One region of the Geopseudomonas guangdongensis genome, then DNA from elsewhere that is predicted to be linked to it. Evidence: predicted binding sites of a transcription regulator. Region 1 holds the regulator's gene; the other holds the start of a gene.
The links. The regulator LexA, encoded in region 1, represses DNA repair genes until DNA is damaged. The targets are predictions, from matches to a motif close to CTGTNTNNNNANACAG.
Positions count from the first base shown of each region.

Region 2: a site for LexA is predicted at 1,574-1,589, ahead of recN (DNA repair protein RecN). Genes of this name have one in related genera too.

Region 1 covers NZ_LT629780.1:2,170,449-2,173,927, forward strand. The annotation lists gene topA (type I DNA topoisomerase) at 1-734, shown strand, start outside; gene BLU22_RS10225 (DUF6586 family protein) at 861-1,382, shown strand; gene BLU22_RS10230 (hypothetical protein) at 1,456-1,695, shown strand; gene lexA (transcriptional repressor LexA) at 1,735-2,349, opposite strand; gene BLU22_RS10240 (TetR/AcrR family transcriptional regulator) at 2,532-3,230, shown strand; gene BLU22_RS10245 (L,D-transpeptidase) at 3,290-3,479, shown strand, end outside.
Region 2 covers NZ_LT629780.1:1,472,845-1,476,323, reverse strand. The annotation lists gene dnaK (molecular chaperone DnaK) at 1-799, opposite strand, end outside; gene grpE (nucleotide exchange factor GrpE) at 921-1,463, opposite strand; gene recN (DNA repair protein RecN) at 1,618-3,303, shown strand; gene fur (ferric iron uptake transcriptional regulator) at 3,388-3,479, opposite strand, start outside.

The DNA of each region.
Region 1 (3,479 bases):
ACGCGCTGCCGCCCAAGGAGCGCTGCAAGGCGACCATGAACCTGGTGCCGGGCGACGAGATCGCCGACGACGACGAGGGCGAGTCCGAATCCCGCGTGCTGCGCGGCAAGCATCGCTGTGCCAAGTGCGGCACGGCGATGGATGCCTACCTGCTCGACGAGACCCGCAAGCTGCACATCTGCGGCAACAACCCGGACTGCTCGGGCTACGAGGTCGAGGAAGGCCAGTACCGGATCAAGGGTTACGAGGGGCCGAGCCTGGAATGCGACAAGTGCGGCAGCGAGATGCAGCTCAAGACCGGCCGTTTCGGCAAGTTCTTCGGCTGCACCAACAGCGCCTGCAAGAACACCCGCAAGCTGCTCAAGAGCGGCGAGGCGGCGCCGCCGAAGATCGACCCGATCAAGATGCCCGAGCTGCGCTGCGCCAAGGTCGACGACGTGTACGTGTTGCGCGACGGTGCTTCCGGCCTGTTCCTGGCGGCCAGCCAGTTCCCCAAGAATCGCGAAACCCGTGCGCCGCTGGTCAGCGAGCTGATCCCGCACCGCGAGGAGCTGGATGCCAAGTACCACTTCCTGCTCGACGCCCCGGTGCAGGACCCCGAAGGCCGCCCGGCGGTGATCCGCTTCAGCCGCAAGAGCAAGGAGCAGTACGTGCAGAGCGAGGTGGACGGCAAGCCCAGCGGCTGGCGCGCCTTCTACGTCGACGGCCAGTGGAAGGTCGAAGACAAGCGCTGAGCCTCCTCGGGTGCTAGCGACGAAGCCGGCTTGGGCGTGCGAACGCCCGGCCGGCTTCGTCGTTTCCGGGCGCTGCGGCGCTGCGGGGTGGCGGCGTATACTCGGTCCTCTGTCGAGGATTCCGTCATGGCCAACGAGCTGTATACCCGCACCAACCAGAAACTCTATTTCGCCGGTCTGGCCCTGGAGGCCTGGCAGGCCGCCGAGGCGGCGCAGGCGCTCAATGCGCAGACGCAGATCCAGGCCGCCCGCGAGACCGCGCTGTTTCACCTGTACGGCGCGCTGCTCGGCCTGTGCCACGAGATCGCCGGCTATTACCGTCTGCCCCAGGCGGGTGCCGGGCGGGTCGAGGAACTGCTGGAGCGGGCCGTGCTGGAGGCCGCGCCCGGCCCCGAGCTGGCCGAGCTGGTCGAGCTGGCCGAGGATCGCCACAGCTGGCTGGCCGAGCTGCTGACGGCCTGGCGCCAGTTGTTCGAGCCGCCGCGCGAGGCACGCAAGGCCAAGGTCGATCCGTCCGTGGCGGTGATCGTGGCGGTCGAGGTCGGCGGCGCGCAGCCGGCGGCGCCGGACCTTGCGATGCTGGGCGACTGGCAGCGGCAGATCCGCGCGCTGGCGCTGCGTTTTCGCCAGGGCATGAGCGAGTGGTGAGGGGCCGGGCGGGCTAGGGCGCGCTGGCCGGGCGCTGGTACAATGCCGGCCTTTGTCTGCGGAGCACCCCTAAATGCCGACCTCCTTTCTGGAAATCGTGGAGCTGTCTGACGGCCGTATCGTCCTGCGTCGTGGCGACGACGAGGAGGCGCTGGTGACCCTCGAATTCTCCGAAGAGGCCAAGGCATTCCTGCAGGGCCAGCACATCGAGGTGGCCAAGGCGATGTTCAATGTCGGCGTGGAAGTGGCCGGCAGCATGGTCGACGGCGACTACGAGGCGGAGTTCGAGGAGCAGGCGCGGGTCCTGCACTGAGGCAACGCCCGGCGCTGTTGCGCCGGGTCTGTCCACGGGTCAGCGGCGGATCACGCCGACGCTGAGGCCCTCAATGACGAAATCCTGTTCCGGGCTGTCCAAATCGACGACGATCGGTGCGAAGTCCGGGTTCTCCGCCAGCAGCTGCACCCGTTTGCCGCGCCGCTGGAAGCGCTTGACGGTGACCTCGTCGCCGATCCGCGCCACCACGATCTGGCCGTTGCTGGCCTCCCGGCAGGCATGCACGGCGAGCAGGTCGCCGTCGAGGATGCCGGCGTCCTTCATGCTCATCCCGTGGACGCGCAGCAGGAAATCGGCGCGTGGCGAGAACAGCTCCGGACTGATCCGGCAGCTGTCCTCGATGTGCTGCTCGGCGAGGATCGGCGCGCCGGCGGCGACGCGGCCGATGATCGGCAGCTCGTCCTCGCGCGGTGCCGGCTCGCTGCCGGGGATGCGGATGCCGCGCGAGGCGCCGGGAATCATCTCGATCGCTCCCTTGCGGGCCAGTGCGCGCAGGTGCTCCTCGGCGGCATTCGGCGAGCGGAAGCCCAGCTGCTGGGCCATCTCGGCACGGGTCGGCGGGTAGCCGTGCTCGTCCAGCCAGAGCTTGATGAAGGCGAGGATCTCGCCTTGGCGCGGTGTCAGTTTCTGCATGAGCCGTGCTCGGTTTGCTGTCTGTAGGCTGGAAGTATATACAGGGGGTGGGGTGTGGCAACCTCTTTGCGCGCCGCCTGGGCGTTGCGCGTCGTGCCGACTGGGGCAGGCGTGGCCCCCTTGACAGGGCGAACGGCTGAAACGTATGTTTCAAACGAATGTTCGTCAGAGGTGGGGTGTCCATGGCTCAGTCGGAAACCGTCGAGCGCATTCTCGATGCGGCCGAACAGCTGTTCGCCGAGAAGGGCTTCGCCGAGACCTCGCTGCGCCTGATCACCAGCAAGGCCGCGGTCAATCTGGCGGCGGTGAACTACCACTTCGGTTCCAAGACTGCGCTGATCCAGGCGGTCTTCGCCCGCTTTCTCGATCCCTTCTGCCAGAGCCTCGAACGCGAGCTGGATGCGCGCAGCGGCCAGGCCGCGCCGTCGCTGGAAGCACTGCTCGACCTGCTGGTCAGCCAGGCGCTGGGCGTCAAACCCCGCGGTGGCAGCGATCTGTCGATCTTCATGCGTCTGCTTGGCCTGGCCTTCAGTCAGAGCCAGGGCAATCTGCGTCAGTATCTGGAGGACCAGTACGGCGCGGTGTTCCGTCGCTACAGGCAGCTGATGCACGAGGCGGCGCCGAACATTCCGCCGCTGGAGCTGTTCTGGCGCATGCACTTCATGCTCGGTGCCGCGGCGTTCAGCATGTCGGGGATCAAGGCGCTGCGCGGCATGGCCGAGAGCGACTTCGGCGTGCACACCTCGACCGAGCAGGTAGTGCGCCTGATGGTGCCGTTCATGGCCGCCGGCCTGCGTGCCGACAGCGTCCTGCACGATGCGGCGCTGATCGCCGCGCAACGTCTGCCGCGCGGCCAGAAGGTCGCGACCACGCACGACTGAGCTGCCGGCGGGCGGCGGATCGGCTAAGCTAGCCGTCCATTCCCGCCAGTCCCCGCGCCATGCTCGACGCCCTGCATATCTCGATTGCCGACCAGTGCCTGTACGGCTTCGCCGCCGGCCGCCTGCGCCTGCGCCTGGCGGTGTCGACCGCCCTCAACGGCCCCGGCGAGCGCCAGGGTTCGGGCTGCACGCCGCGCGGCCGGCATCGGGTGCGGGCGAAGATCGGCGCCGGACTGCCCTCGGGGGCGG
Region 2 (3,479 bases), 700 kb from region 1:
CGGCGGCTTCCTTGAGGCGCTGCATGGCCAGCGGATCGCCCTTGATGTCGATGCCGCTTTCCTTCTTGAACTCCTCGACGAGGTAGTCGATCAGACGGATGTCGAAGTCCTCGCCACCCAGGAAGGTGTCGCCGTTGGTGGCCAGCACCTCGAACTGGTGCTCGCCGTCGACCTCGGCGATCTCGATCACCGAGACGTCGAAGGTGCCACCGCCCAGGTCATAGACGATCACGGTATGGTCGCCCTTGGCCTTGTCCATGCCGTAGGCCAGCGCCGCGGCGGTCGGCTCGTTGATGATGCGCTTGACGTCCAGACCGGCGATGCGGCCGGCGTCCTTGGTGGCCTGGCGCTGGCTGTCGTTGAAGTAGGCCGGCACGGTGATCACCGCCTCGGTGACCGGCTCGCCCAGGTAGTCCTCGGCGGTCTTCTTCATCTTCTTCAGCACTTCGGCGCTGATCTGCGGCGGCGCCATCTTCTGGCCCTTCACTTCCACCCAGGCGTCGCCGTTGTCGGCCTTGGCGATGGTGTAGGGCACCAGCTGGATGTCCTTCTGCACCACGTCCTCGTCGAAACGACGACCGATCAGGCGCTTCACCGCGTACAGGGTGTTGTGCGGGTTGGTCACCGCCTGGCGCTTGGCGCTCTGGCCGACGAGAATCTCGCCGTCGTTGGTGTAGGCGATGATCGACGGGGTGGTGCGACCGCCTTCGGCGTTCTCGATGACCTTGGCCACGCCGTTTTCCAGCACGGACACGCAGGAGTTGGTGGTGCCCAGGTCGATACCGATGATTTTGCCCATATTCACTCTCCCGAAACTTGGATTCCGCCGGCCCCCGCGGGGCCGTCCGGATGACTCATTTGGCTTGGCACTACAGATGGGGATGCCCCGACGACTTTCAAGGGCATTCCCGGCGATTTGCTCACTCGGCCTTGCTGACCACCACCATCGCCGGGCGCAGCAGGCGACCGTTGAGCAGGTAGCCCTTCTGGAACACCTTGAGCACGCTGTTCGGCTCGACGCCGGCATTGGCCTCCATGGCCATCGCCTGGTGGTGCTCGGGGTTGAACGGCTCGCCATGGGGATCGAGCTGCTCGACCTGGTAGCGCTTGAGGGTGTCGAGCAGCGCCTTGAGGGTCAGCTGCATGCCTTCGCGCATCGGACGGATCGCCTCGTCGGCCGGATCGGACAGCTCGAGGCCGCGCTCCAGGCTGTCGACCACCAGCAGCAGGTCGGCGGCGAACTTCTCCAGGGCGAACTTGTGCGCCTTCTCGACATCCTGCTCGGCGCGGCGGCGCACGTTCTGCAGCTCGGCCACCGCCCGCAGCGACTGGTCGCGCGCCTCGGCCAGCTGCTCCTCCAGTGCGGCCACGCGCTGCGCCAGGTCGTCGCCAGCAGCGGCAGGCGCCTCGTCCTGCACGGCGGCCTCGGCGGTCTGCGGATCGAGAATGTGTTCGTCAGCCATGGGGGTCTCCTCGGAAAGCGGCGGTCGGGCGCAAGGGCCCTGGATTCAGCCGCCTATATGGGGGCGCGCGCGCCGGCTTCAAGGGGGACTTGGCGAACGGGAAAAATGTACTGTATAAATAACCAGAAATGACACCGCCTCCGGGAGCGCCGCCATGCTGGTCCACCTGTCGATCCGCAACTACGCCATCGTCGAACAACTCGACCTCGAGCTGCGGGGCGGCATGAGCGTCATCACCGGCGAAACCGGCGCCGGCAAGTCGATCATGCTCGATGCCTTGGGCCTGGCCCTCGGTGATCGCGCCGACAGCGGTGTGGTGCGCCCCGGCGCCGACAAGGCCGACATCCTCGCCACCTTCGACCTCGCCGGCATCGACGAGGCGCGCCAGTGGCTGGCCGAGCGCGACCTGGACGGCGAAGGCCCGTGCATCCTGCGCCGGGTGATCACCGCCGAGGGCCGCTCGCGCGGCTACATCAACGGCACGCCCTGCCCGCAGGGCGACCTCAAGCAGCTCGGCGAGCTGCTGATCGACATCCACAGCCAGCACGAGCACCAGTCGCTACTCAAGCCCGACACCCACCGCCGCCTGCTCGACGCCTACGCCGGCGCCGGCGAGCTGGCCCGCCAGGTGCAGCAGAGCGCACAGCGCTGGCGCCAGCTGCGCAGCGAACTGCAGCGCCTGAGCCGCAGCGGCGAGGAGCAGCAGGCACGTCGCCAACTGCTCAGCTACCAGCTGGAAGAACTCGACAACCTCGCCCTCGGCAGCGACGAACTGGAGGCGCTGGAGCAGGAGCACAAGGCCCTGAGCAATGCCGACGCCCTGCTCGGCGCCTGCCGCCAGGTGCTCGACCTGTGCAGCGAAAGCGACGGCGGCAACGTGCTCAGCGCCCTGCACGGCAGCATCCAGCGCCTGGGCGGCGGCCAGGGCCAGCCGGCGGCGCTCGACGAAGCGGTCAACCTGCTGGCCAGCGCACAGATCCAGGTCGAGGAGGCCGTGGCCGGTCTCAACCGCTTCGTTGACCACTTCGACGCCGATCCGCAGCGCCTGCAGCAGATCGAGGAGCGCCTGGACAGCATCTATGGCCTGGCCCGCAAGCACCGCATCCAGCCCGGCGAACTGGCGCCCCTGCAGGCCCAGCTGCGCAGCGAGCTGCAGGACCTGGACGCCGACGACGCCAGCGTCGAGCGGCTCGGCAGCGAACTTGGCGCCTGCGCCCAGCGCTACCAGGCCCTGGCCGAGCGCCTCAGCCACCTGCGCCGCGACGCCGCCGGCAACCTGGCGCTGGCGGTGGAGGCCGAGATGCAGCGCCTGGGCATGCCCGGCGGCCGCTTCGCCATCGCCCTGCAGCCGTGCAGCAGCGAGGAGCCGCAACCGCAGGGTCAGGAGCAGGTGGAGTTCCAGGTCAGCGCCAACCCCGGCCAGCCGCTCAAGGGTCTGGCCAAGGTCGCCTCCGGCGGCGAGCTGTCGCGCATCAGCCTGGCCATCCAGGTGATCACCGCGCAGACCTCGCGGGTGCCGACCCTGGTGTTCGACGAGGTCGACGTCGGCATCGGCGGCCCCACCGCCGAAGTGGTCGGCCAGCTGCTGCGGCGCCTCGGCGAGCGCGGCCAGGTGATCACCGTCACCCACCTGCCGCAGGTCGCCGCCCAGGGCCACCAGCACCTGTTCGTCCACAAGCAGCGCGGCAGCGACGAGACCCGCACCGCCGTGGCCTGCCTAACCCCGCATCAGCGCATCGAGGAAGTGGCGCGCATGCTCGGCGGCCTCGATCTCACCCGCGAGTCGCTGGCCCATGCCCGGCGCATGGTGCAGGGCGCCACGCGCCAGGCCGCCGCCTGAAACCGGCAGGCCGCACACCCGCCCCGAAAACGCAAACGGCGACCCGCGGGTCGCCGTTTGCATCACTGGCCGCCAGGCCGCGCTTCACTTGCGCTTGCTGACGTACAACACCATTTTGTGGTCGACCAGATCGAAACCGTGCTCGGCGGCGATGGCCTTCTGGCGGCGCTCGATTT